DNA from 3 places in the Flexivirga aerilata genome. Region 2 is predicted to be linked to each of the others. Evidence: predicted binding sites of a transcription regulator. Region 2 holds the regulator's gene; each other region holds the start of a gene.
What was found. Region 2 encodes Rex, which represses fermentation and respiration genes when NADH is low (regulators of the CRP and FNR family bind a similar motif). Its sites were predicted from a motif close to CTTGTGAANNNNTTCACAAG; they were not measured.

Region 1: a site for Rex is predicted at 2,253-2,272, ahead of HJ588_RS06225 (geranylgeranyl reductase family protein). Genes of this name have one in related genera too.
Region 3: a site for Rex is predicted at 6,906-6,925, ahead of HJ588_RS08440 (Cg1360 family ATP-synthase-associated protein). Genes of this name have one in related genera too.

Annotation. Positions count from the first base shown of each region.
Region 1 is NZ_JABENB010000001.1:1,305,182-1,314,423, reverse strand. It holds gene HJ588_RS06235 (NuoB/complex I 20 kDa subunit family protein) at 1-502, opposite strand, end outside; gene HJ588_RS06230 (NADH-quinone oxidoreductase subunit A) at 515-880, opposite strand; gene HJ588_RS06225 (geranylgeranyl reductase family protein) at 922-2,235, opposite strand; gene HJ588_RS06220 (hypothetical protein) at 2,522-3,400, opposite strand; gene HJ588_RS06215 (demethylmenaquinone methyltransferase) at 3,772-4,476, opposite strand; gene HJ588_RS06210 (isochorismate synthase) at 4,569-5,828, shown strand; gene HJ588_RS06205 (DUF1330 domain-containing protein) at 5,847-6,158, opposite strand; gene HJ588_RS06200 (diacylglycerol/lipid kinase family protein) at 6,201-7,103, opposite strand; gene HJ588_RS06195 (FAD-binding oxidoreductase) at 7,141-8,715, opposite strand; gene HJ588_RS06190 (TetR/AcrR family transcriptional regulator) at 8,772-9,242, shown strand, end outside.
Region 2 is NZ_JABENB010000001.1:284,517-293,758, reverse strand. It holds gene phaZ (poly(3-hydroxyalkanoate) depolymerase) at 1-639, opposite strand, end outside; gene HJ588_RS01380 (PHA/PHB synthase family protein) at 636-2,363, opposite strand; gene HJ588_RS01375 (helix-turn-helix domain-containing protein) at 2,633-2,833, shown strand; gene HJ588_RS01370 (30S ribosomal protein bS22) at 3,065-3,163, shown strand; gene HJ588_RS01365 (NAD-dependent epimerase/dehydratase family protein) at 3,307-4,287, shown strand; gene HJ588_RS01360 (lysophospholipid acyltransferase family protein) at 4,280-5,824, shown strand; gene HJ588_RS01355 (glutaredoxin family protein) at 5,832-6,071, shown strand; gene HJ588_RS01350 (redox-sensing transcriptional repressor Rex) at 6,283-6,978, shown strand; gene HJ588_RS01345 (glutamyl-tRNA reductase) at 6,975-8,279, shown strand; gene hemC (hydroxymethylbilane synthase) at 8,400-9,242, shown strand, end outside.
Region 3 is NZ_JABENB010000001.1:1,771,051-1,780,292, reverse strand. It holds gene atpD (F0F1 ATP synthase subunit beta) at 1-727, opposite strand, end outside; gene HJ588_RS08470 (F0F1 ATP synthase subunit gamma) at 752-1,666, opposite strand; gene atpA (F0F1 ATP synthase subunit alpha) at 1,708-3,345, opposite strand; gene HJ588_RS08460 (F0F1 ATP synthase subunit delta) at 3,452-4,264, opposite strand; gene HJ588_RS08455 (F0F1 ATP synthase subunit B) at 4,264-4,848, opposite strand; gene atpE (ATP synthase F0 subunit C) at 4,899-5,111, opposite strand; gene atpB (F0F1 ATP synthase subunit A) at 5,239-6,063, opposite strand; gene HJ588_RS08440 (Cg1360 family ATP-synthase-associated protein) at 6,263-6,742, opposite strand; gene HJ588_RS08435 (MraY family glycosyltransferase) at 6,962-8,038, opposite strand; gene HJ588_RS08430 (serine hydroxymethyltransferase) at 8,072-9,242, opposite strand, start outside.

The DNA.
Region 1 (9,242 bases), 1.0 Mb from region 2:
GCTCGGCCGCGCGGGCCGCCTCGACGCGATTGACGCCGAGCTTGCCGCCCTGGATCTGCTTGTGCAGCTCGAGGATCGAGTTGAGCAGCATCTCCGGCCGCGGCGGACACCCGGGCAGATAGATGTCGACCGGTATGACGTGGTCGACCCCCTGGACGATCGCGTAGTTGTTGAACATGCCGCCGGAGCTGGCACACACACCCATCGAGATGACCCACTTGGGCTCGGGCATCTGGTCGTAGACCTGGCGGACGACCGGGGCCATCTTCTGGCTCACCCGGCCGGCGACGATCATCAGGTCGGCCTGCCGCGGGGTGGCGCTGAAGCGCTCCATGCCGAAGCGGGCGATGTCGTAGTCGGGGGTGCCGACGGCCATCATCTCGATGGCGCAGCAGGCCAGACCGAACGTCGCGGGCCAGACCGAGCTCTTGCGCATGTAGCCGGCGACCTGCTCGACGGTGGTCAGCAGGAAGCCCGCGGGGAGCTTCTCCTCGATTCCCATTCTGCGATTACCTCAATCCCACTCGAGGCCGCCGCGGCGCCATACGAATGCGTAGGCGACGAAGACGGTCAGCACGAAGAGCACCATCTCGATCAGCGCGAACAGGCCGAGACGGTCGAACGACACCGCGAACGGGTAGAGGAACACCGACTCGATGTCGAAGATGATGAACAGCATCGCCGTCAGGTAGTACTTGATCGGCACGCGGCCGCCGCCCTCGGGCTGCGGGCTCGGCTGGATGCCGCACTCGTAGGCGTCGACCTTGGCGCGGTTGTAGCGCTTGGGTCCCGCGAGGGATCCGGCGCCCACCACCGAGAAGATGGCGAACGCCGCGCCGATGCCTGCGAAGAACAGCAGCGGTGCGTAGGAATAGTCCATCGCCTATGACTCCTTCCGAGCGTCTTTGCTCACGGTGCCGCTCATGCCGCGGGCACCATCCTCGACAGGACCGCCATGACGCGGTCGTCGAGTTTGCCGCCGTGCTCGTCGCCGAGGTTGGCCATCACCTTCAGCAGCATCTGCATCATCGTCTTGCGCGGCAACCCGTAGCGCACCGCGAATTTCATCACCTCGGGGTGACCGATCAGCTGCGCGAAGAGCCGGCCGACGGTGAAGTAGCCGCCCAGGGCGTCCTTCATCACCTTCGGGTAGGACTGCAGCACGCGCTCGCGACCGGCGTCGTCGGTGCGGCCGAACGCCTGCGCGATGACCTCGGCGGCCAGGCGGCCGGACTCCATCGCGTAGGCGATGCCCTCACCGTTGAACGGGTTGACCATGCCGCCCGCGTCACCGACGAGCAGCAGGCCGTCGGCATAGTGCGGCTGGCGGTTGAAGCCCATCGGCAGGGCCGCGCCGCGGATCGGGCCGGTGATGGTCTCGTCGTTGAAGGTCCACTCCTCCGGCATCGTCGCGACCCACTGACGCATGACGTCCTTGTAGTCGGTCTTGCCGAAGGCACTGGAGGTGTTGAGGATTCCGAGGCCGAGGTTGCTCGTGCCGTCACCCACACCGAAGATCCAGCCGTAGCCGGGCAGCAGGACCCGCTTGCCCTGCTTGTCCTTGGACCACAGCTCCAGCCACGACTCCAGATAGTCGTCGTCGGTGCGCGGGCTGGTGTAGTAGGCCCGCACCGCGACGCCCATCGGGCGGTCGTCGCGCTTGTCGCGGCCCATCGCGAGCGACAGCCGCGAAGAGTTGCCGTCGGCGGCGATCACCAGCGGCGCCCGGAAGGTCAGCTGCTTGCCGGTGGGGCGGTCGTTCTGCCCCATCTCCTTGGCCTCGACACCGATGATCGCGCCGGTCTTGTCGTCCCGGATCGCGCCGCCGACGTTGACGCCCTCACGCAGGCGCGCGCCGTGCTTGACCGCATGCTTGGCGAGGATGTCGTCGAAGTCCTGCCGGGTGCGCACCAGGCCGTATGGCGGGAAGCTCGCCACGTCGGGCCAGTCGAGCTGCAGCCGCATGCCGCCGCCGATGATGCGCAGCCCCTTGTTCTTGATCCAGCCGTCGTCCTCCGGCGTCGGGATGCCGAGCGTGATCAGCTCGCGCACCGCGCGCGGGGTGAGACCGTCGCCGCACACCTTCTCGCGGGGGAAGTGCGTCTTCTCGAGCAACAGCACGTCGAGGCCGGCCATCGCGAGGTAGGCGGCGGTTGCGGATCCACCGGGGCCGGCGCCGACGACGATGACGTCGGCGCTCTCGTCCGGGGCAGGGATAACGCCGGGGAGGCTCACGGGGTGAATCTTTCTACCTTGTGAAGACGTTCACTAACCCATGCACTGTATTCCCAGCGGCCGATCCGGACCTACTTAGGCGAGCCTAACCGCTTGGGGCGGGGGCTGCCTGCGCTTTCCTGCGCTTCGTGCGTAGCCCGCGACCGTCGCGACTTCTGCACGCCCCCGGGCCGATCCGCGTGCGCACCCCGCGACCGTCGCGACTTCTGCACGCCCCCAGGCCGATCCGCGTGCGCACCCCGCGCCCGTCGCGACTTCTGCACGCCCCCGGCGCGAGCGGCTGCGATCAGCCGAAGTGCCGCCGCCACCCGTCACCGATTCGCAGCCGTACGCCGGACGCGAGCTGGACGGCATCGACGATCCGTCCCAGAACGGCGAGCGGGTCGGCATACATCGAGGTCGAAGTGATCACGATGAAGCGCCAGCCGATCGCCTCCACTTCCTCGCGACGCAGTATGTCGGCTTCCCATTGCTGCTCGCGCTCGATGTGGTGCCGACCGTCGAACTCGAACGCGAGCTTCAGCTTCGGATAGCTCATGTCGATTTCGCGCCACCGCGCGCCGATGCGCACGACGTGATTGACGACCGGCTCCGGGAAACCGGCACTGACCATCAGCAGACGGAGTCGCGACTCGTTGGGAGAGTCGACCCTGGCGCGCACGAAGTGGGCGACCTCGCGAGCCTTCGCCGCACCGGTCGAATGCTTGTCGGCGACGAAGTCGATGAGTTGGGCCGGCGTGACCCGCGCACGGCGCACCAGCGAATCACCCAGGATCAGCAAGTCGATGAACTCGAGATGGGCGGCCAGATCAAGGAAGGTCTGGCGCGGGCTGGTCACCGCAATTCCCTTGACCATCAACAGTTCCGGCGCATGCGTGTAGAAGTGAAACCGCACCCCGCGATGCTCGGTGTGCCGGCGTTTACGAGTGCCGAGGTGTATGTCGGAGGCCATCGGCGTCACCGCTCCCCAGAGCGATGCGGCGGTGTGATGCGAAGCAAACCGCGCGGCGGGCAAGGTCGCGAGCAGGTAACGAACCCGCTGGCCGAGAGTGGGCGCTGAGCCGACCCGCCAATAGCTGCCGCGTATCAGCTGGCGATAGTCGGGCCCGGCGAGTTGCCGGCGGCTCACTCCGGCGCGCTCGGCCTGCGCGGTGGTGAAGATCACGCCGAGTTTGCGGGGCGCGGGTGATGGGAGAGCTGACATCCCGCAACCGTGGCAGGAACTCGCGATTCGCGGCGCCGGTTATCCACAGGCAGCCGCCGGTTCGGCGGCCGACTCGGCGTGCACAGCCCGCGACCGTCGCGACTTCTGCACGCCCTCGGGCCGTTCCGCGTCCACAGCCCGCAACCGTCGCGACTTCTGCACGCCCCCAGGCCCATCCGGGTGCACACCCCGCAACCGTCGCGACTTCTGCACGCCCCCAGGCCCATCCGGGTGCACACCCCGCAACCGTCGCGACTTCTGCACGGCCCTAGCCCGATCCGCGTGCACACGCCGCAACCGTCGCGACTTCTGCACGCCCCCCGGCGCCGGGCTCAGCCCAGGCTGCGCGGCTTGGTCGCGCGGTGGAGCGCGACGATGCCGCCGGTGAGGTTGCGCCACTCGACCTTGCCCCACCCGGCGTCCTGGAGGCGGGTCGCCATACCGGCCTGGTCGGGCCACGCCTGGATCGATTCGGCAAGGTAGACGTAGGACTCGGCGTTGGAGCCGACCCGGCGGGCGATCTTGGGCAGCGCCGACATCAGGTATTCGCTGTAAACCTTGCGGAACGCCGGGTTGGTCGGCGTCGAGAACTCGCAGATGACGAGCGTGCCGCCCGGCTTGGTGACCCGGCGGAACTCGCGCAACGCCTCGTCGGTGTCGTGCACGTTGCGCAGCCCGAAGGACATCGTCACGGTGTCGAAAACGCCGTCCTCGAAAGGCAATTGGGTCGCATCGGCCGCGGTGAAGGCGAGGTCGGGGCGGCGCCGCTTGCCCTTGCGCAGCATGCCGAGCGAGAAGTCGGCCGGCACGACGTGCGCGCCCATCGCGTCGAACGGTTCGCTGCTGGTGCCGGTGCCCGCGGCGATGTCGAGGATTACGTCGCCGGGCTTCGGCGCGACCGCCTCGACGACCTGCTTGCGCCACCGCCGGTCCTGCCCCAGCGACAGCACGTCGTTGGTGACGTCGTAACGCTCCGCGACGTCGTCGAACATGCGGGCAACATCGGCGGGCTGCTTGTCGAGGCTGGCACGGTTCATACGCGTCATCTTGTCGTATGACGCAGCGCCCGCGCACGGACGGCACTCGCCGCACGGCGAAGGACACCGGCGTAAGGTGACCGCTCGTGACCATGCCCCTGCCTGCCTCGCACCCGGCGCTGGTGGTGCGCTCGACCCGCATCGCCGACCCCGGCGACCTGGTGTCGGTCATTCCCGCGGGCGCCGACTCCCCCGTCAGCTGGCTGCGCGACGGCGACGGCTTCGTCGGCTGGGGCGTCGCGGCGAGCATTCGCACGGCGGGCACCGCCCGCTTCGCCGAGGCCGAGCAGTGGTGGCGCGACGTGGTCGGATCGGCCGTCGTCCGGTCCGAGGTCGACCTGCCCGGGTCCGGACTGGTCGCGGTGGGCTCGTTCGCCTTCTCGGCGGCCTCGGCCGCGGGCGGGGTGCTGCACGTGCCGGCGATCGTGGTCGGTCGCCGCAACGGCGTCGCCTGGGTGACGAGCATCAGCAGCGCGCCCGATCTCGGCGGTGCCCCCGTCATACATCCTGCTGAGAAGCCTTTGGCACCAGTGCTTTCCGACTCCCGTGACGGTGCGCTGACCGGCGCCGAGTGGGCGCAGGCCGTCGGTGCCGCGGTGCGGCGCGTCCAGTCCGGGGCGCTCGACAAGGTGGTGATGGCGCGTGACGTCGTCGTCACCGCGGAGGGCCCGATCGATCCGCGGCACCTGCTGGCGCGGCTCACCTCGGCATACGCCAACACCTGGACCTACAGCGTCGACGGCCTCGTCGGCGCGACCCCCGAGATGCTGCTGCGCCGCGAGAAGGGCCTGGTCACCTCGCGCATCCTCGCCGGCACCATCCGCCGCACCGGCGACGACGAGCACGACCTGGCACTCGCCGCGTCGCTGGCGCGGTCGAGCAAGGACCTCGAGGAGCACGAATACGCCGTGCGGTCGGTGGCCGACGCGCTGTCGCCACACTGCTCGTCGATGAACGTGCCGGAGTCGCCGTTCGTGCTGCACCTGCCCAACGTCATGCACCTGGCGACCGACGTCGCCGGCGTCCTGCGCGAGGACGTCTCGTCACTGACGCTCGCCGCGTCGCTGCACCCGTCCGCCGCGGTGTGCGGCACGCCGACCCTCGCCGCGCGTGACCTGATCGGCGAGCTCGAGCAGATGGACCGTGGCCGCTATGCCGGACCGGTCGGCTGGCTCGACGCGTCCGGCGACGGCGAGTGGGGCATCGCCCTTCGCTGCGGGCACCTCGAAAAGCCCTCGCAGATCAGGCTTTTCGCCGGCTGCGGCATCGTCGCGGGCTCGCAGCCCGACGCCGAGCTCACCGAGTCGGAGGCGAAGCTCGTGCCGATGCGGCACGCGCTCGCCGACGACTGACCTGGCCGCTCCGGAGCGTCAGGCGCTCGGCTGCGGCCCGTCGTAACCCTCGACGATGATGATGTCGGCGTCCGCCGCCTTCTCGCGATACTCCCGCGCAGCCTGGTATGCCGCAGAGTTGTAACAGTCGAGCGCTGCGCGATACGAAGGGAATTCGATCACGACGTTGCGCGGCCGGGAGTCGCCCTCGACCGCTTCGTACGGCCCACCGCGCACCAGCAGCTTTCCGCCGTACGCCGCATAGGCGGCGGTCGCCGCGGAGGCATACTGCAGGTAGGCGTTCTCGTCGTTGACCTGCACTCGTGCGATCCAGTAACCCGATGCCGCCATCAGCTCACAGCCTTTCCTCGGACGATCCGTTGTCAGAGTTCATTACAACAGCACACTGAGCGCCCGGGGCAGCACCTCGACGGTCGCCGGCAGTTGCTGGATCGGCTCGCCGTCGCCGTAGGCCTCGACGCCTTCCGCCTCGATGCGCACCACCCGGCCGCGGGCGACGGTGACCTCGGGGTTCTTCAGGTGGGTACCGCGATAGAGCTGCGGCATCGCGGTCACGAACTTCAGCCGGTTGCCGGCCCCGACCATGATCACGTCGAGCAGTCCGTCGTGCACGTCCGCATCGGGCGCGATGTGCATGCCCTTGCCGTAGAAGCCCGAATTGGCAGCAATCGCAGTGAATCCGCGATATTCGAAGACGTCGTCGTCGACGGTGACGCGGTAGTGCCGCGGCGGGAACTTGAACAGGCCGCGCACCGACGACACCTGATACTGCAGCGTCGCCGGCAGCTTCCGCGGCGCGGTGTTGACCAGGTGGGACACCAGGGAGTCGATGCCGGCATACACGCTGCCGACGACGACCCGGTTGCCGAGCCGGATCGCGTCGACGCCGGTCGGAGCACCCGCGAGCGCCAATCGTGTTGCGTCATGGGTGTTTTCAGGGATCCCGAGCTGGCGCGCGAAGTCGTTGCCGCGCCCGCTGGGCACGATCCCGAAAGTTACGTCGTGCTCGATCAACGGCGCCGCGAGCGACCCGAGGAAGCCGTCGCCCCCGACGGTCACGCAGGTCTCGCCGGCCGCCTTGGTGTCGCGCACCAGGCCGTCCGCTGCTTCGATCCCCGGCGAGAAGGTGATGCGCACGGTGGCGCCGGCGTCGCCGAGGTCGGCCGCGACCTGGCGAGCCAGGTGGACCGCCTTGCCGCCACCGGAGAGCGGATTGGCCAGGACATGAAAGGACCGGGAGGACCTAGAGGTCGGGGAGGTCCGGGCCGTGGTCATCGGGCCTCCGCAGGACGACGGGCACTTCGTGGTGCGCTCATGGGATCAGGACTCCTGGGTTGAGGACGCCCTCAGGATCCAGCGTCTCCTTGACCGCGCGCAGCACCGCCACGCCGGTGTCGCCGATCTCGTCGGCCAGCCACGGCTTGTGGTCGCGGCCGACCGCGTGGTGGTGGGTGATCGTGCCGCCGTGCTGCGAGATCGCGTCGCCGGCAACCTGCTTCACCGGCACCCATTGCGCTGGCGGGTCGTCGGTCTCGCGCATCGCGACGGTGAAGTAGAGCGACGCACCTGCTGGGTAAACGTGCGAAATGTGACACAAAACAATGGGATCCACGCCTTGCCCCTTCGCTGCCGCGTCGATCGCGGCCCGCACGGCGTCATACAGTCGCGGGAGGTTGGCCCAGGTGGTCGCGGTCTCGAGCGTCTCGACCAGCACCCCCTCGTCGAGCAGCGTGTCGCGCAGGTATGGCGCGTCGAAGCGCCCCTCCGCCCAGGCGTCGCCGCCCTTCTCGCCGACGAGCGTGCCGCCGAGCCCGGTCAGCGTCTCACCGGCCTCCGCCCGCATCCGTGCCACCCGCTGCTCGGTGCCCTCGTAGCCGCAGACCAGCTGGCAGCCGCCGTCGGCGTTGAGTCCGATGGCGCTGGGGTCGCTGAGGTTGATGGCTGTCTCGGTCTCGTCCGAGAGCCGCAGCACTGTCGGGTTGATGCGGTCCTGCACCAGCGTGCGCATCGCGGTCGCGCCCTCGGCGAACGACGCGAAGCGCCACGTCTCGTAGGCCTTGGCCTGCGGCACCGGCCGCACCATGACCGTGACGTCGGTGATCACCCCGAAGGCACCCTCTGACCCCAGCACCAGCTGCCGCAGGTCCGGGCCGGCGGCGCTGGCCGGCGACCGGCCGATGTGCCAGGTGCCCGACGGTGTCGCAATGGTCAGTGCAACGACCATTGCGTCGAATCTGCCGTAACCGGAGGACGATTGGCCGCTGGAACGGGTTGCCGCGAAGCCGCCGACGCTGGCGTATTCGAACGACTGCGGGAAGTGACCGAGGGTGTATCCCTCGGCTGCGAGCGCTTTCTCGACCTCCGGACCGAGCATGCCCGCCTGCAGCGTGGCGGTCCGCGAGATCTCGTCGAGCTCGACGACCCGGTCGAGCCGTCGCAGGTCCAGCGCGATCACCGCGGCGTATGACGCGCCGTCCGGCGCGAGACCGCCGACCACCGACGTGCCGCCGCCGAACGGCACCACCGCGATGTGCTCGCGCTCGCTGACGCGCAGCACCTCGACGATCTCGTCAACGCTCCCTGGCCGGATCACCGCATCGGGCGCGGCCGAGAAGTCGCCGGCGCGGGCGGCCAGCAGATCCGGGGTGGACTTGCCGCGGGTGTGCTCGACGCGCGCGGTGTCGTCGGTGGCGACCTGCTCCGGAGTGACCGCCGCGGCATACGCCTGCTGGTGTGCGGGGGTCAGGCGCGAGGCGGGCAGTCGCACGTCGGCGCGATCGACCGCCGGACGCGGGGTCACCTCACCGAAGGCGAACGCCATGAGCTCGCCGGCGTTGTCGGGCAGGGCGGCGGTGCGGTGCGGATCTCCCCAGCGGGACCAGTGCATGGTGACTTCCTCGATCGAACGGCGGGTTCTCGGGCTCCGGTGTTACAGTGTGACACATGTCGACGATCCGTAACAGCCCGATCGAGGACGACGACCTCCTCGACGCCGCGCGCGCCTGCCTGCTGGCGGTCGGCTGGCGCCGGACGACGATGACCGACGTCGCGCGCAAGGCCGGCGTCTCCCGGATGAGCGTCTACCGGCGCTGGCCGGACATGTCGGCGCTCACCGCCGACCTGATGGTGCGCGAGTGGTCGACCATCGGTTATCGGCTCGCCGCGCGCGACGGCATGCGCCTCGACGCGTCCGGCATCGCCCGCACCGTCGCCGCCGCGGCCCGGGAGGTGCACGAGGGCGAGCTGTTCCGCAAGATCGTCGACGTCGACCCGGAGTTGCTGCTGCCCTACCTGCTGGTCCGCCGCGGCCGCACCCAGACCACGCTGCTGGAGTCACTGGCCACCGGCATCACGGCCGCGCAGGAAGCCGGCTCGGTCCGCTCCGGCGAGCCCGAACTCTTCGCCCGCTCAGTG
Region 2 (9,242 bases):
GCTGCACCAGCCCGCCCCGGCGAGCAGCTGGTGCCGGTAGCCGCGGCGCGAACCGGCGCGGGTGTGGGAGCCGACGAGCGTCCGCACCGCGTCCGGGTTGTCGCGGGTGCTGCCGCCATACAGGTCGGCGGCGATCTGCCGGGCGTAGTCGGGGTCGCGATAGCGCCGCGGCGTCACCATCCTGGCGAGCACCTTCGGTCCGGCCGGCACCATGATCGAGCCGGTGCCGGTGCTGACCAGGACCGCCCGGCGGCACCGCTGCGGGTGCTGGAAGGCGAACTGCTGCGCGAGCGCGCCGCCCCAGGAGATGCCGAAGACGTCAGCCCGTTCGTAACCCAGCTTGTCGAGGAGTATGCCGAGGCCGTGCGCCAGCACCGGCATCGTGTAGGGAAGCCGGGCGTCGGGGGAGCCGCCCACGCCGGGCACGTCGAACCGCGCCGCGGTGATGCTCGGGTCGAGGTGGTCGACGAGCGGCTGCAACACCTCCAGACTCGCGCCGATCCCGTTGCACAGCAACAGCACCGGGCCGTCGCCGGTGCCGGGCCGCACCCGCACCCGGATGTCGTGACCGATGGCGCGCACGACGCGGGTGTGTTCGACATCCCCGCGCCGGGGGGTGCCTCGGGTCGGCGCGCTCACCGGTCGAACACGTAGGTGCCGGGAGCCGCCTCGAGCGGCTCGAACTTGCTGTTGCCCAGCGTGCGCGGCGCACGCTTCTCCCCGCCGCTGCGCACCCCGAGCCAGTCGGCGAAATGCGGCCACCACGAACCCTTTTCGGTGTCCGCCTCGGCCAGCCACTGCTCGGCGTCGGCGGGGTTGTGGTCGGCGGTGCGGAAGGAGCTCTTGGGGTTGGTCGGCGGGTTGACCAGGGAGGCGATGTGCCCCGCGGTGGACAGGATGAAGGTGTTCTTGCCGCCCAGCAGCTGGGTGCTGCGATAGCACGCTTGCCACCGGCAGATGTGGTCGCCGATCCCGGCGACGATGTAGGACTCGACGTCGACGTCACCGAGATCGACCGGCGTGCCGAGCATTGCGCCCTCGCCCGGGTGGGCCGTGGTGTTGTCGACCGCCATCTCGACGAAGTCGCGGTGCAGCGCCGCGGGCATGCGGGTGGTGTCGGCATTCCAATAGAGCACGTCGAACGCCGGTGGCTTCTTGCCCTGCAGGTAGTTGTTCACCCAGTAGCTCCAGATGAGGTCCGACGGCCGCAGCCAGGCGAAGATCTCCGCCAGCGACCGGCCGTCGAGGAAGCCCTTGCGGGCGGAGGCGCTGATCGCGGCCCGGGCGACCCGCTTGTCCAGCACCGCCGCCGGCAACCCGGCGTCCTGCTGGTCCAGCACGGTGACACCCAGGTTGAAGGTCGCCACCTTCTCCGCCGCCCCGGTCGCGGCGAGGTGGGCGGCGACCATCGCGGCGAGGATGCCGCCGGAGCACATCGACATCAGGTGGGTCTGCTTGCTGCGGGTGATCGCGGTGACCGCGTCGATCGCCTCCACGATCGACTCGCCGTAGGTGTCGAAGCCCCAATTGCGGTGTCGGGCATCGGGATTGCGCCACGACATCACGAAGACCTGCTGGCCCTGGCTCACGAGGTACTCGACCATGCTGCGGCCCGGCGCGAGGTCGACGATGTAGTACTTGTTGATGACCGGCGGCACCATCAGCAGCGGGGTGCGGCGCACGGTCGGCGTGGTCGGCGCGTACTGGATCAGCTCGAAGACCGGTGTGCGCAGCACCACCTGCCCCGGGCTGACCGCGAGGTCGGTGCCGACCGAGAACGCCGTGGCGTCGACCATGCTCGGCACCCGCGGGGCGGTGATCATGTCGCCGAGCAGGTTCTTCAGCCCCGCGAGCAGGCTCCGGCCCTGGGTGGAGGCGGCCGCCCGCCAGGTGACCGGATTGACCAGCGGCAGGTTGCTCGGCGCCGACGCCTCGATCACGTTGTCGAGCAGGAAGCCGAGGCGCTCGCGGTCCCGCCAGCCGAGCTCGATGTCGTCGAAGAGATCCTTCGCCGTCCGGCCGGTCGCCAGGTAGACCTGTAGTGTCGCCTTGAGCAGCGGGTTCTTCGACCACTGCTCGTCGGCGAACCGGCGGTCCTTCGGGTGGGGTGCCAGGTCCGAGCGGCCGGTGAGGATCCGGCCGAGTTCGGCGGCCAGGTCGGTCGAATGGTGGGCGAGCGAGAGCGGTTTGGCGGCGGCGTTGGCGACGGCGCGGACCCCCGCCATACCCGGTGTGAAGCGGCGCCACGGGCCGAGCGCCGCGTCGGCGAGCAGCAGGTCGAGCGGTGCCGCGGCGGCGGCGATCGGGTCGTCGGCGTCGTCCGGCGCAGGCTTGTTCTCGTGGGTGCGGGCCGTGCTCGTCATGGTCGTCTGCGCCTCTTCCCGACTCGGCACTGAGTCATCTCCCCAGCATGCCCCTCGAGCGAGGTTCACACAGCGATTGCGTCGACAAGAGTCGACAAATCGAGCAGGTCGACCGCAGTTCGTCGGCGTGTCGGGTGGACAATCGTCACTCTCAGACTTTCCACAGACTGCCCGGACCCCCTATCGTGTCCCAGCAGTAACAGTGGTGAGCGGCGTCCAGCCTGCTCGCCCGTCCGTAAGGCACGTTCGACGAAGGGGCGACTACCGTCATGCCGAAAGAGGGTCAGCCGGGTGACGTCACCTTCATGACGGTTGCCGAGGTTGCGGCGATCATGCGGGTCTCGAAGATGACCGTCTACCGCCTCGTGCACTCCGGCGAGCTGCCGGCCGTGCGCGTCGGGCGCTCCTTCCGGGTGCCCGAGGACGCCGTGTCGGACTACCTCAAGCAGTCCTACATGGGCACCGCCTGAAGCCGTCCGGCAGCCGGTCTCGTCCGGGTCGGGAACCGCCCCGTCATCGCGGCCCCAGGGCCGCCGATTGGTATGGCGACGCCGCCATGGCGTAACCTTGGCCGGACCGCTGCCGCCCTCGCGGGGTGAGCAGCCGGATTCGGCTTCGCGACCGGCGGGGCGCTCGCAGTCCACCGGTCGTCGTTCGATCAGTTCGTCGTTCCATCAGTTCGTCAGGAAAGAGCACTACGCATGGGTTCCGTCGTCAAGAAGCGCCGCAAGCGGATGGCCAAGAAGAAGCACCGCAAGTTGCTTCGCAAGACGCGTCACCAGCGCCGCAACAAGAAGTAAGCGGTAGCTCGACCGCATCAGCCCCGGGTCGCCACTGGCGATGACCGGGGCTTTGCCGTCCCTGCGCGACTTGGCAAGCGCGCTCCCGGGTGGCGGCGTTACGATCGCGGGGCAGCTGCCCGCCATACCCGACGGAGGAGAAGATGAGCCGCGTTGTGCTGGTCACCGGCGTGTCCCGACTCGTCGGCGGTATGACGGTGCGCGCGCTCGCCGCGGACCCGGAGATCGACCGCGTCATCGCCGTCGACACCGTGCCGCCGCTGCACGGGATCGGCCGCGCCGACTTCGTGCGCGCCGACATCCGCAACCCGATCATCGGCAAGATCCTCAGCCAGGAACGCGTCGACACCGTGCTGCACCTCGGGGTGATCATGACCCCGAAGCAGGCCGGGGGCCGCACCCTGCAGAAGGAGATCAACGTCATCGGCACGATGCAGTTGCTCGCCGCGTGCCAGAAGGCCGACTCGCTGCAGCGGCTGGTGGTCAAGTCGTCGTCGTCGATCTACGGCTCCTCGCCGCGCGACCCCGCGATGTTCACCGAGGACATGAGCGCGCGGCGCAACCCGACCGGCGGATTCGGGCGCGACTCGGTCGAGGTCGAGACTTACGTGCGTGGGCTCGCGCGGCGCCGGCCGGACATCGAGGTGACGATGCTGCGGATGGCCAACCTGGTCGGCCCGGGCCTGCGCACCACGTTCTCCGAATACTTCGCGATGCCGGCACTTCCCGTGCCGCTCGGTTACGACGGCCGCTTCCAGGTGCTGCACATCGACGACGCGGTCCGGGTGCTGCAGCGGGCGACCGTCGCGCCCGCGGCCGGCACCGTCAACGTCGCCGGCGACGGCATGCTCACCCTGCGTCAGGCGGCCCGTCTCGCCGGCAAGCCGACCGTCCCGGTGCTGCCGCAGGCCGGTGGGCTGGTGCAGCAACTCGGCGGACTGCTCGGCGGCAACGGCGCGTTCGACGCCGAGCAGATGCAGTTCCTGCAGTTCGGCCGCGGGGTCGACACCACCCGCATGCGCACCGTGCTCGGTTTCGAGCCGGCCGCCACGACTCGTGAGGCGTTCACCGCCGTGTTCGGTGCCCGCAACCCGCTCCTCGCACTCGGAGGTTCCCGTGTCTGACGACGACGTCCGGCTGGTCGTGCAGCCGGCCGGGAAGGCAACCGGGACGGCGGCCCCGAAGAAGGCGGCGGCGAAGAAGGCTCCTGTGAAGGCGACGGCGAAGAAGTCGAGCGCCACGAAGGTGAGCGCGGCGAAGATGACGGCGAAGAAAGCCACCGCCACGAAGGCCACCGCGAAGAAGGCGACGGCGAAGAAGGAGCCCGTCAAGAAGGCGTCCGCGACCACGCAGTCCGCGACGGCGCAACCCGCGAAGAGAGCGGCGGCCAAGAGCGGTTCGGCGCGGCAGCGTGCGACGATCGAGAGCGCCTCGGCGGTCGAGAGCGCCCCGCTGGTCGAGCCCGCTCTGCCGGCCGAGAGTGTGCCCGCGGTCGAGAGCGCCCCACCGGCACAGAGCCCGCCGCCGGTTAAGAGCGCCCCAGCGGCGAAGACCGCCCCGCCGCCACAGAGCGCGCCCGCGGAGCGGCCGTCGCGGCGGCGCATCGCGGCAGCCGCCCAGGTGTCGCCGGCGCCGGCCGTCGCGCGGCCTGCGGCATACCAGGACGAGCAGCGCGAGCGCACGCTGCGCGTCGTACCCGACCCGCCGGAGCCGCCGGCGCCGTCTGCGGTGAGTGCGGTGAGCGCCGACGACTTCGAGGGCGTGGTCGGCATGCTGGTGAGCGCGCTGCGTACCGGCGGTTCGATGATCGGCCTGCGCGGCGACGACCTCGAGCGCAAGGTCGCGCAGGCGCTGGCGTTCCTGCGTCGCCGGCTGACCGGCGACTACGAGATCGACGACTTCGGTTTCGACAAGGAGTTCACCGAGCAGGTGTGGCTGCCGATGCTGCGGCCGCTCTACAAGCGGTGGTTCCGGGTCGAGGTGCGCGGCATCGAGAACATCCCCGACGAGGGCGCCGCGCTCGTGGTCGCCAACCACTCCGGCACCCTGCCGCTCGACGGGCTGATGACGCAGGTCGCGATCTACGACGCGCACCCCAAGCACCGGCACGTGCGGATGCTCGGCGCCGACCTGGTCTTCGAGTCGCCGCTGATCGGCGAGCTGAGCCGCAAGGCGGGCACCACCCTCGCCTCCAACCCGGACGTCGAGCGGCTGCTCGGGGCGGGCGAACTCACCGCGGTCTGGCCGGAGGGTTTCAAAGGCGTCGGCAAGCCGTTCTCCGAGCGCTACAAGCTGCAGCGTTTCGGCCGCGGCGGCTTCGTCTCGGCGGCGCTGCGGGCCGGGGTGCCGATCATCCCGTGCGCGATCGTCGGCGCCGAGGAGATCTACCCGATGCTCGGCAACGTCAAGGGCCTGGCGCGGCTGCTCGGCTTCCCCTACTTCCCGATCACACCGTTCTTCCCGCTGCTCGGACTCGCCGGGGTGATCCCGCTGCCCAGCAAGTGGATCATCGAGTTCGGCACCCCCGTCGAGACCGAGGCCTTCGGTCCGGCCGCCGCCGAGGACCCGATGCTGGTCTTCGACCTGACCGACCAGGTCCGCGAAACCATCCAGCAGTCGCTGTATTCGCTACTCCTGCAACGCCGTTCGGTCTTCTTCTAGGTTTGGTATGACGACTCCGCGCATCACTCTCATCGGCAAGCCCGGCTGTCACCTCTGCGACGACGCGCGCGAGGTGATCCGCCGCGTCGCCGACGACACCGGTGCCGGCTGGCAGGAGCGCAACATCCTCGACGAGCCGGACCTGATGGCGCGCTACGCCGAGCAGATCCCGGTCACCCTGGTCGACGGCAAACAGCACGACTACTGGCGGGTGGACGAGGCGCGGCTGCGCCGGGCGCTGCGCTGAGCCTCGCCGCGGGGCTCCCGTCATACACATCGCGTGGAATGGGCCGCGATGTGCACCGCGCGGACCGGGGCGCGTCGGTGTGTAGCACTTTTCTGCGGAATTTGCGACTTTGTGCCTGCGTTCACAAAGACCTACAGTCGGGGGGTCAGTCATCCTCTGGCGCCGGCGTTTGGTATACGCCTGCCCATTCGCGAGAGGAGCCGGAGCGCCTGTGAGCACCGCATCGGCCGCACGTCGGGAGATTCCCGAAGCCACCGTGGCTCGGCTACCGGTGTATCTCCGCGCTCTGCGCGCACTCAGCGCCCGCGGCGTCGACGTCGTCTCCTCCGAAGAACTCGCCGAAGCGGCCGGTGTCCGCTCGGCCGGGCTGCGCAAGGACCTGTCCCACCTCGGCTCCTACGGTGTGCGCGGCGTCGGGTATGACGTCGCCCGCCTCTCCGACGAGATCTCCCGCGAACTCGGCCTGCACCACGACTGGTCGGTTGCGATCATCGGCATGGGCAACCTGGGGCACGCGCTCGCGGCATACAGCGGGTTCGCCACCCGCGGTTTCCAGGTGCGCTGGCTGATCGACGAGGACCCGGCGATCGTCGGCACCGAGATCGCCGGCCTGAAGGTGATCACCTTCGCCGATCTCGAGAAGCACGAGCCGGACAGCATCATCGCGGTGATCGCCACCCCGCCGGAGGCCGCGCAGACCGCGGCCGACCAGGCCATCGCGCTCGGTGTCCGCTCGATCCTCAACTTCGCACCCGGCGTGCTCGCGGTGCCGCCGGGCGTCGAGGTGCGCAAGGTGGACCTGGCGACGGAGTTGCAGATCTTGGCGTTCCACGAGCAGCGCGGGAAATACGAGCAGCGCGGGGAACTTGAGCCGGGCGGGAAGTACGAGCAGGAGGTTGTTCGGTGAGCCTCATCGTGATCGGTATGTCGCACCGCACCACCGGCGTCGACCTGCTCGAGCAGGTCGTGCTCGGCCGCGGCCAGGCCGAGCAACTCGAGACCACCCTCGGCGGCAACGAGCACGTCGACGCCTCGGTCGTGGTGTCCACGTGCAACCGCGTCGAGGTGTATGCCGAGGTCGACACCTTCCACGGAGCCGTCAACGGCATCACCGAATCCCTTTCTGTCGCAACAGGTTTGCCAGTCAAGACGCTGCGCGACCACCTCTACGTCCACTTCGAGGACCGGGCCGTCGCGCACGCCTTCAACGTCGCGGCCGGTCTCGACTCGGTGGCCGTCGGCGAGGCGCAGATCCTCGGCCAGTTGCGTGACGCGCTGCGCACCGCGCAGGAGGGCGGCCATCTCGCCCCGGCGCTGTCGGCGCTCATGCAGCAGGCGCTGCGGGTCGGCAAGCGGGTGCACACCGAGACCGACATCGACTCGGTCAGCCGCTCGCTCGTCGAGCGTTCGCTGGTGCGCGCCCAGTCGGTGTTCGGTGAGCTGAGCAGCCAGCGCGCGCTGGTCATCGGCGCCGGCGCCATGAGCGGGCTCGCCGCGCACACGCTGGCCAGGGCCGGCGTCGGCGAGATCACGATCATCAACCGCACCCCGGCCAAGGCGCAGCGGCTGGCCGAGGCCACCGGCGGCACCGCACGCGACTGGGCCGACCTGGCCGGCGCGGTCGCGGACGCCGACCTGGTCATCTCCTGCACCGGCGCCGTCGGTCACGTGCTCGACGAGACCAACGTCGGCGCGACCGAGCACGCCAAGGTGCTGGTCGACCTGGCGCTCCCGCGCGACGTCGCGGTCGAACTCGGCGACCTGGCCGGCATCACCCTGCTCAGCCTCGAGGACCTCAGCGCCGGCGTCGCCGACGACGCGGAGAAGACCCAGGTCGAGGCGGCCGCCGACCTGGTGACCGCCGAGGTCGCGGAGTTCCTGGTCAATCGGCGGGCCGCCGCAGTGGCGCCGACCGTCGCCGCGCTGCGCGCCCGCGCTGCCGACGTGGTCGCCGCCGAGCTGACCCGGCTCGGGCAGCGCACCGAACTCTCCGAGGCCGACGCGGCGCAAGTGCAGATGACCGTGCACCGGGTGGTCGAGAAGATCCTGCACACGCCGACGGTGCGCATCAAGCAGCTCGCCGGCGAGGAGCAGGGCGGCCAGGACTATGCCGCGCTGCTGCGCACGCTCTTCGACCTCGACCCGCACGAGTCCCGCGTCTCACAGATCCCGCAGGTCGGACCCGGCGCCGGGGGTGATGCTTCATGAGTACCCCACGAAGTTCTTCCCCCGCTTCGCTCCGCCGGATACTTCGCGAGGACCCCGCATGAGTACCCCACGAAGTTCTTCCCCCGCTTCGCTCCGCCGGATACTTCGCGAGGACCCCGCATGAGCACCATCCGCATCGGCACCCGCCGCAGCGCACTGGCCACCACCCAGGCCGGGCAGATCGCCGACCGGCTGCGCGCGCTCGGCCACGACGTCGAGCTCGTCGAGATCGTCACCGAGGGCGACACCAACCGGGCCCCGCTGGCCCAGATGGGTGGCACCGGGGTCTTCGCCACCGCGATCCGGGAAGCGTTGCTGGCCGGGCGGATCGACCTGACCGTCCACTCGCTGAAGGACCTGCCGACCGCGCCCGCACCCGGCCTGACGATCGCCGCCATCCCGCCTCGTGAGGACCCGCGCGACGTGCTCGTCGCCCGCGACGGCCTCACCCTCGGCGAACTGCCCGAAGGCGCCAAGGTCGGCACCGGTTCACCCCGCCGGGAGGCGCAGCTCGCGGCGCTCGGCCTGGGTCTCGACATCCGCCCGATCCGGGGCAACGTCGACACCCGCGTCGGCTACGTCCGGGACGGCGCACTCGACGCGGTCGTGCTCGCCAAGGCCGGACTTTCGCGGCTCGGCCGCACCGCGGAGATCACCGAGGCCATCGACCCGGTGCAGATGCTGCCCGCACCCGGTCAGGGCGCGCTCGCCCTGGAAATACGGTCCGACGACGCGGCGTTGTACGACGTGGTTGCCGCCTTCGACGACGCCGACACGCGAGCCGCGGTCACGGCCGAACGTGCGGTGCTGGCCGCGCTCGAGGCCGGTTGCTCGGCACCACTCGGCGCGCTCGCCGAGGTGTCCGAGGAGCTCGACGGCAGCCTGGAGATTTCGTTGCGGGCCTTCGTGGGTCGCACCGATGGCACGTTCGACCTGCGCCGGTCAGTGACCGGCCCCGTCGAC
Region 3 (9,242 bases), 1.5 Mb from region 2:
CCATCTGGCCGAAGACGAGCGCGGTCTGACCGAGCACGCCGGCCTCGTCCATCTCGACCATGAGGTCGTTGCCCTCACGGGTGCGCTCGCCGACGCCGGCGAACACCGACACACCACCGTGGTCGCGGGCCACACGCGCGATCATCTCCTGGATGAGCACGGTCTTGCCGACACCGGCACCGCCGAACAGGCCGATCTTTCCACCCTGCACGTAGGGGGTCAGCAGGTCGATGACCTTGATGCCAGTCTCGAACATCTGGGTCTTGGACTCCAGCTGGTCGAACGCCGGGGACTTGCGGTGGATGCCCCACCGCTCCTTGATGTCGAGCTTCTCGCCCTCTTCGAGGTTGAGCGCCTCGCCGGTGGCGTTGAAGACCTTGCCGAGGGTGCCGTCGCCGACGGGCACCATGATCGGGCCGCCGGTGTCCTGCACCGGCTGGCCGCGGACCACACCGTCGGTCGGCTGCAGCGAGATCGCGCGCACCATGTTGTCGCCGATGTGCTGCTCGACCTCGAGCTTGATCTGCTTCTTGCCCTCGTTCTCGCCGCCCTCGTTGGACAGGTCGACCTCGAGGGTCAGCATGTTGAAGATGTCCGGCATGCCATCGGTGGGGAACTCCACGTCGATGACCGGACCGATGACTCGGGCGACGCGTCCGACGGCACCAGGCTTGGTTTCCTCGGCCTTCTTGTCGAGGACGTCGACCTCGTGGGCAATCTCAGTCATGTCTTTCCTTAATTCCGTATGACGTCAGGACGCGTCTGCCAGAGCGCTGGCACCGCCGACGATCTCGCTGATCTCTTGGGTGATCTCGGCCTGCCGCGCCTGGTTGGCGAGGCGGGTGTAGGTCTTGATGAGGTCCTCGGCGTTGTCGGTCGCGGACTTCATCGCACGCTGACGGGCCGCGAGCTCGGAGGCCGCCGACTGCAGCAACGCGTTGTAGATGCGTGCCGTGACGTACTTCGGCAGCAGCGCGTCGAGCACCTCGTCGGCGCTCGGCTCGAACTCGTAGAGCGGCAGCGGACCCGAGTCGGGCTTGCCGTCACCATCGGTGTCGATCTCACCCTCGACGACCTCCAGCGGCAGCAGGCGCACGACCTGCGGCTCCTGGGTGACCATGCTGACGAAGCGCGTGTAGACCAGGTGCACCTCGTCGACGCCGCCCTCCTCGCTGCCGGCGATGAACTGGCTCGTCAGCTCGTCCCCGATCTCCTTGGCGATCTCGAAGTCGGGGCCGTCGGTGAAGCCGGTCCACTCCTTGGCGAAGTCACGCCGCCGGAAGCGGTAGTAGCTGACCGCCTTGCGCCCGACCAGGTAGGCGACGACCTCCATGCCCTCGTTGGTCAGCCGCTCGATGAGCTCGGCCGACTTCTTGATGGCGTTGACCGAGTAGGCACCCGCCAGCCCGCGGTCGCTGGTGCAGATCAGCACCGCCGCGCGCTTGGGATTGTCCCGCTCGGTGGTGAGGGGGTGGTCGGTGTTGCTGTTCGTGGCCACCGCGGAGCACGCCCGGGTGAGGGCCAACGCGTACGGCGTCGACTCCTCGACCCGCTTGCGGGCCTTGACCACCCGCGACGCGGCGATGAGCTCCATCGCGCGGGTGATCTTCTTGGTGGCCTGGACGGACCGGATGCGCTGGCGGTAGATCCGCGTCTGCGCTGCCATGTCGTCCCCTTCCTCGTCTCGTGGTGGTCAGCTAACGGCGATCAGTTGGACCGCTGCTTGACGATCTGCGCCTGGTCGATCTGGTCCTGGGCGATCTCGTCGTGCGACACAGCACCCTCGCCGCCGTGCTCCGGGCCGGCCTGGAACTGCGACTTGACTTGTCTAATCGTCTCCTCGAAGACCCGCTTGGCGTCGTCGTCGAGCTTGGTGGTCTCCTCGATCGCGTCGAGAGTGCCCTTCTGCTCGCGCTTCAGCGCGTCGAGGAACTCCGCCTCGAAGCGCGGCACGTCGTCGACGGCCACGTCGTCGAGCTGCCCCGTCGTACCCGCCCAGATCGAGGCGACCTGGCTGGACAGCGAGTAGGGGTCGTTCTGCGGCTGCTTGAACAGCGCCATCAGACGGTCACCACGCGCCAACTGGTGGCGGGAGGCGGCGTCGAGGTCGGAGGCGAACATCGCGAACGCCTGCATCTCGCGGTACTGCGCCAGGTCGACCTTGATCGAACCGGTGACGGCCTTCATCGCCTTGGTCATGGCGGCACCACCGACACGCGACACCGACACACCGACGTCGACCGCCGGGCGCTGGTTGGCGTTGAACAGGTCGGCCTGCAGGTAGATCTGGCCGTCGGTGATCGAGATGACGTTGGTCGGGATGTATGCCGAGACGTCGCCCGCCTTGGTCTCGATGATCGGCAGACCGGTCATCGAGCCGCCGCCGAGCTCGTCGGACAGCTTCGCGCAACGCTCGAGCAGCCGGCTGTGCAGGTAGAACACGTCGCCCGGGTAGGCCTCGCGGCCCGGCGGACGGCGCAGCAGCAGCGACATGGCGCGGTAGGCCTCGGCCTGCTTGGTCAGGTCGTCGAAGACGATCAGGACGTGCTTGCCCTGGTACATCCAGTGCTGGCCGAGCGCGGAGCCGGTGAACGGCGCGAGGTACTTGAAGCCCGCGGCGTCGCCGGCCGGCGCGTTGACGATGGTGGTGTACTCCATCGCACCGGCCTCTTCGAGGGTGCGGCGCACCTCGGCGACGGTGGAGTTCTTCTGGCCGACCGCGACGTAGATGCAGCGCACCTGTTTGTTGGGGTCACCGGTCGCCCAGTTGGCCTTCTGGTTGATGATCGTGTCGGTGGCGATCGTGGTCTTGCCGGTCTTGCGGTCACCGATGATCAGCTGGCGCTGGCCACGGCCGATCGGGGTCATCGCGTCGATCGCCTTGATGCCGGTCATCATCGGCTCGAAGACCGACTTACGGGACACGACGTTGGGGGCCTGCAGCTCCAGCTCACGGCGGGTCTCGGCCTTGATCTCGCCGAGGCCGTCGAGCGGCTGGCCGAGCGGGTTGACGACCCGGCCGAGGAACGCGTCGCCGACGGGGACCGAGAGCACCTCGCCGGTGCGCTTGACCTCCTGGCCCTCCTCGATGCCACCGAAGTCGCCGAGCACGACGACACCGATGTCGTGCACGTCGAGGTTGAGCGCGATGCCGAGCGTGCCGTCCTCGAACTTCAGCAGCTCGTTGGTCATCGCCGACGGCAGGCCCTCGACGTGCGCGATGCCGTCAGCGGCGTCGGCGACCGTGCCGACCTCTTCGCGGCTCGCGGCACCCGGCTCGTAGGACCGGACATAGCCGTCCAGTGCTTCCCGGATCTCGTCCGGACGGATCGAAAGCTCCGTCATTGTTCCTTCTCCTCTTCGGGGCTGGTGGCCCGTAGGTCCTGCTTCAGCGTGTATGCCGTTGTCGTTGGTGCAAATCACGTCGGTGCGAATGACGCTGGGGCGAAGGTCAGCCCGCCATGCTGCGGCGGACGTCCTCCAGACGGGTTGCGATGGTGCCGTCGATGACCTCGTCGCCGACCTGCACCCGCAGGCCGCCGACCACGGCGGGGTCGACCAGGACGTTGATCTGCACCGGGCGGCCGTAGAGACCGGCCAGTGCCCGGCCGAGACGGGCCCGCTGCTCGGCGGTCGGTTCGACGGCGGCGGTCACCGTGGCGACCAGTTGGTCGCGCAGTTGCGCGGCCACGTCGACATACGACTCGAGCACCCGCTCGACGCGGCGCCCACCCGGGTTGGCCGCGGCCTGGCGAGCCAGGCGCACCGTCTCCGGAGCGGCCTTGCCCTCGAGCAGCGTGCCGACCAGGTCGGCCTTGTCGGCGCCCGAGCGGCGACGGTCGCCGAGCGCGTCGCGCAGGCCGGAGTCCCGGGCCACCGTGCGCTCGAAGCGGAACAGCTCGTCCTCGACCTGGTCGAGCCGGCCGGCCCGCTCCGCGGCGGTCAGCACGGCTTCGACGCCGAGCTGGTCCAGCGCGTCGCCGAGGTCACGCTCGTCGGCCCACCGCTGCCCGACCGCGACGCGGACGACCTCCAGCACCCCGTCGCTGACCTTGCCGCCGAACAGCTTGTCGGCGAGGCCACGCCGGGCCGCCGCGTCGCTGGTCGGGTCGGTCAGCGCACGGCGCAGCGGGGCGCTGCTGCCGAGCACGCGGGAGACCGCGAACAGCTCGTCGCCCACCGCCGCCGGATCGACGCCGGAGGCGAGCAGCTGCGTGAGGTCCTGCCGCGAGGTCAGCAGTGCGGCGCGGGACGGCCCCTGCATCAGACGCCCTCGTCGGCGCCGCCGACCTTCTGCGGCTTCACGGCGCCGGTCTCGAGGTCGGCGAGGAAGCGCTCGACGATGCCGCGCTGGCGGGTCTCGTCCTCGAGCGACTCCCCGACGATCTTGCCGGCGAGGTCGGTGGACAGCCGGCCGACGTGACCGCGCAGCTCGACCTGGGCCTGCTGACGCTCGGCCTCGGTCTGCTTGTGCGCGCTGTCGATGATGCGGTCGGACTCGGCGCCCGCCTGGTCGCGCATCTCGGCGATGATCTGCGCGCCCTGCGAGCGGGCGTCCTCACGGATGCGAGCAGCTTCGGCGCGGGCGTCGGCCAGCTGGGCCTCGTACTGCGACTTGGCCTGCTCGGCTTCCTTCTGCGCCTGCTCCGCCTGCTCCATACCGCCCTCGATGGCGGCGGTGCGCTCGGCGTACATCTGCTCCATCCGCGGCACGACCTTGGTCTTCATCAACCAATAGACGATCGCGAAGAAGATCAGACCGGCGATCATCTCTCCCGGCTGCGGCAGCAGCGGGAGCTTGTCGGGCCAACCGACCTCGCCACCGCTCGCCTTAACGATGCTCAACATGGGTCACTCCTGGAGCGCTGAACCTAGGGACTCGGGGAACGTTCGAAGGCTCAGGCTGAGCGGAAGACGAACGCGAAGACCAGACCCAGGATCGCCAGCGCCTCGGTCAGGGCCATACCGGTGAAGGCGATGGTCTGCAGCATGCCGCGGGCCTCGGGCTGACGGGCGACGCCGTTGATGTAGGCGGCGAAGATCAGGCCGATGCCGATACCCGGGCCGATGGCGGCGAGACCGTAGCCGAGGAAGGCAATGTTTCCACCCATTGTGTTTGTTTCCTTTCGAGTGGCCCGAGACGGTTTTCCCGGGCCGCTTGGGGTTTCTTGCGGGTCAGTGTGAAGTTGTAGGGCCTGGACCGGCCGTCTCTGTCACCGTCAGTGATCTCAGTGACGGTCAGTGACTGTCGGAGACGGCGTCGGCTAGGTAGATCGCGGTCAGCAGCGTGAAGATGAACGCCTGCAGGAACTCGATGAGCAACTCGAAGAACATCATCAGGATCGCGAAGAGGAAGGAGAACGCGCCCGAGACGTTGATGAACGGGTTGTCACCGTGCAGCAGCAGGTATTCGCCGCCGAGGATGAAGACCAGCAGCATCAGGTGGCCGGCCATCATGTTGCCGAAGAGTCGCAGGGCCAGCGTGAGCGGCCGGATGACGAAGTAGGTCAGGAACTCCAGCACGAACATGATCGGCTTGAGCCAGCCCGGCAGCCCGGGAGGGGTGAGCGACCCGAGGTACTTGCCGAAGCCGCCCTTATGCCGGACCGCGGTCACGTGATAGACGACGTAGACGATCGCGGTGAGCACGATCGGGAAGGCGATGCGGCCGGTCGTCGGGTACTGCACGAACGGGATCACACCGGCGATGTTGTTGAGCAGGATGACCGTGAAGAGGCTCAGCAGCAGCGGGATGAACGGCTTGAAGTTCTTGCTGCCGATGATGTCCTGGCCCATGGTGTTGCGCACGAAGCCGTAGGCCTGCTCGGTCAGCCACTGACGCTTGCTCGGCACCAGCTGGAGGTTCTTGGTCGCGGAGAGGAAGAACCAGCAGATCAGGATGCAGGAGAGGATCCAGACGAGGGCCGGACGGGTGAAGGTGAACGAGTTGGTGTCGCTGCCGATGAGCGGCCACCAGAAGTCCTTGGTGCCCGGCGTCTCGAAGCTGTCGGTCGGCACCGCGCCGCGGAGGCTGCCTGCCGCAGCCACCAGGGTTGTACTCACAAGATCTCCTCGGCCAGTGATACGTCGGTCGGTCGGGCTGGGGTCGGCGCGAGTTCGCGCCGGAAAAGTTGTCGGGCAGGCACTGCGGGCACCGCGAAATCGCCGCACACGTGGCTGGCCACTGCGTACGCTACCGGACGGTGTCCGGTGCTGGGGACGCGGCCGTTGTCATATCGACCTGAGTGCAGGCTGAACCAGGTCATGGCTGCCGCTCCGAGGACTCGGAAGACCCGGCCGGCACGTCGTACACCGGCTGCCGCAGCCGGATGAACGCCACGACCTGCGCCGCCTGCCAGACCAGGGTGACCGCGATGACCCCGATCGCGAATGCCGGACCGTCCAGCCAGGAGGCCTCGGAGAGTCCGAAGATCACGATGCCGAGGAAAATGACCTGGGCCAGGTAGATCGCGAGCGCGCCGGCCATCATCGCGTGGGCGTTGTCGCCGACCATCTTGTCCATCAGCAGCAGTCCGCCGGAGAAGAAGACCAGGGCGATCGCTGCGCCGAGCGCCGCGGACCAGCCGCCTTCGGCCCCGCGGAAGATCCAGCAGCCCGCGGCCGCGAGGGGGAGCATCCAGACCGACGCCCGCAGACCCGCCCGGAGCATGACCGCGAACGGGCGGTTGCTGAGCGCGACGCCACGCTTCACCGGCGTGGCCGCGGGGTCGGAGTCCGTCATGATGGGGCCCCCGCGAAGTACCGAGCGAAGCGAGGACTTCGTGGGGTGATCATTGGGCTCTACTCAATCTGCTCAATCTGCCTGGGTCGTGGGCGTCGGAGGGGCGTCTCGCGAAGCGGCATACAGGCTGTCCGAGACTGCTCCAGAACACCCTGTCTTCGTGCTTGTGAAAACTATCACAAGCTCCTGTGAGACACGAAATCGGCTCTGCCACAAGGCTTACCCGATCCTCGGCAGACCCAACGTCAGGCCGAGCGAAAGCGCGAGCAGGCCGAAGAGCAGGGCCGTCGCCCAGGGGCTCGACAGGTAGTTGTAGGCCAGCACTCCCCCGGCCGCGGAGGCCGACCACAGGTAGAGCAGGAGGACCGCCCGGCGGTGCGGGTGGCCCATCCGCATCAGCCGGTGGTGCAGGTGCTTCTTGTCGGGATGCCAGAACTTCCCGCCGCGCCGGATGAACGCCAGCACCACGTCGAGCACCGGCAGCGCGAGGATCACCACCGGCAGCGCGATCGGCAGCAGGATCGCCACGCTCGACTGCTTGGTGTCCGAGGACGGATCGAAGTTGCCGGTGAAGGAGATCGTGGCGGTCGCGAGCAGCAACCCGAGCAGCAGCGCGCCGGCGTCGCCCATGAAGAGCTTCGCCGGATGGAAGTTGTGCGGCAGGAAGCCGAGGCAGCAGCCGACGATGGCGGCCGAGATGAAGGTCGCCATCGTGAAGACGCTCTGGTCGTCGTTGGGCCGGGTCGTGTAGCTCCAGATGAAGAACGCCGTGGCCGCGATCGCGACCGTCCCGGCCGCCAGCCCGTCCAGGCCGTCGGCGAAGTTGACCGCCTGCGTCGTCGCGATCACGACCAGCACGGTCAGCCCCTGCAGCACCTGCTGCGGCAGGATCGTCTGGGTCCCGAAGACCGGCAGGAAGAGCAGCTGCACCCCGCCGAGCGCCGCCATCACCAGGGCGGCCAGCACGGTGCCGGCCACCTTGGTGAGGGGGTCGAGGTCGCGGAAGTCGTCGACCGCGCCGAGCACGGTGATGATGCCGGCGGCCACCAGCACCCAGAAGAGGTTGGAGTAGTCGATCCGGTTGCCGAGATAGGGCAGCTGCGACGCGATCAGGATCGACGCGGCGAAGCCGAGCAGCATCGCCAGGCCACCGAGCCGCGGGATCGGCACGGTGTGCACGTCCCGCACGCGCACCGGGGTGACCGCGTTCCACCGGATGGCCGCCCAGCGGATGCCGGGCGTCGCCACGAAGGTGATCGCGGCCGCCACGATGGCGACGAGCAGGTATTCACGCACGTGCTGATCTCGGTGTCGCGGCCGGCGCCGCGATCAGGCGCCGGGGGCGGGGTATGCCGGGAAGCGTCCGACCAGCTCGGTCACCTGGGCGCGCACGTCCTTGGCGACCTGGTGCTCCGGGTCGCCGTCGCCCTTGGTGATCGCGGTGTTGATCAGCTCGGCGATGAGCTTCATCTCGTCGGTGCCCATGCCCTGGGTGGTCACGCTCGGCGAGCCGACGCGGATGCCGGAGGCGATGTTGGGCTTGGCCGGGTCGAAGGGGATGGCGTTCTTGTTGAGCACGATGCCCGCGGCGTCGGCGCGCTTCTCCGCGTCGGCCCCGGTGACGCCGATGCCCTGCAGGTCGTGCAGGGAGAGGTGGGTGTCCGTGCCGCCGGTCGTCGGGCGAATCCCGAACTCCCCCAACGAGGTTGCCAGCTGCTGGGCGTTGGCGATGACCTGCCGCGCGTAGTCGCGGTATTCCGGGGTGTTGCACTCCTTGAAGTTGACCGCCTTGGCCGCGATCGAGTGCATCTGCGGGCCGCCCTGCATCATCGGGAAGACCGCCTTGTCGATCGCCTTGGCGTGCTCCTCCTTGCAGACGATCGCGCCGGCGCGCGGGCCGCGCAGCACCTTGTGGGTGGTGAAGGAGACGACATCGGCATACGGCACCGGGCTGGGGATCGCCTGCCCGGCGACAAGACCGATGAAGTGGGCGGCGTCGACCCAGAAGATCGCGCCGACCTCGTCGGCGAGCTTGCGGAAGAACTCGAAGTCGATCAGCCGCGGGATGGCCGAGCCGCCGGCGAGGATCACCTTCGGCTTGTGCTCCTTGGCGAGGCGCTCGACCTCGTCGTAGTCGATGTTCTCGGTCTCCTTGTCGACGCCGTAGCCGATCGCGTTGAACCACTTGCCGGAGAAGCTGACCTTGGTGCCGTGGGTGAGGTGGCCGCCCATCGGCAGCGACATCGCGAGGATGGTATCGCCGGGCTGCATGAACGCGCCGTAGACGGCCTGGTTGGCGCTCGCGCCCGAGTGCGGCTGCACGTTGGCGTGGTCGGCGCCGAAGAGCTCCTTGCACCGGTCGATCGCGAGGTTCTCGGCGACGTCGACGACCTCGCAGCCGCCGTAGTAGCGGCGGCCGGGGTAGCCCTCGGCGTACTTGTTGGTCAGGGTCGAGCCGAGCGCGGTGATGACCGCGGGGCTGGACATGTTCTCGCTGGCG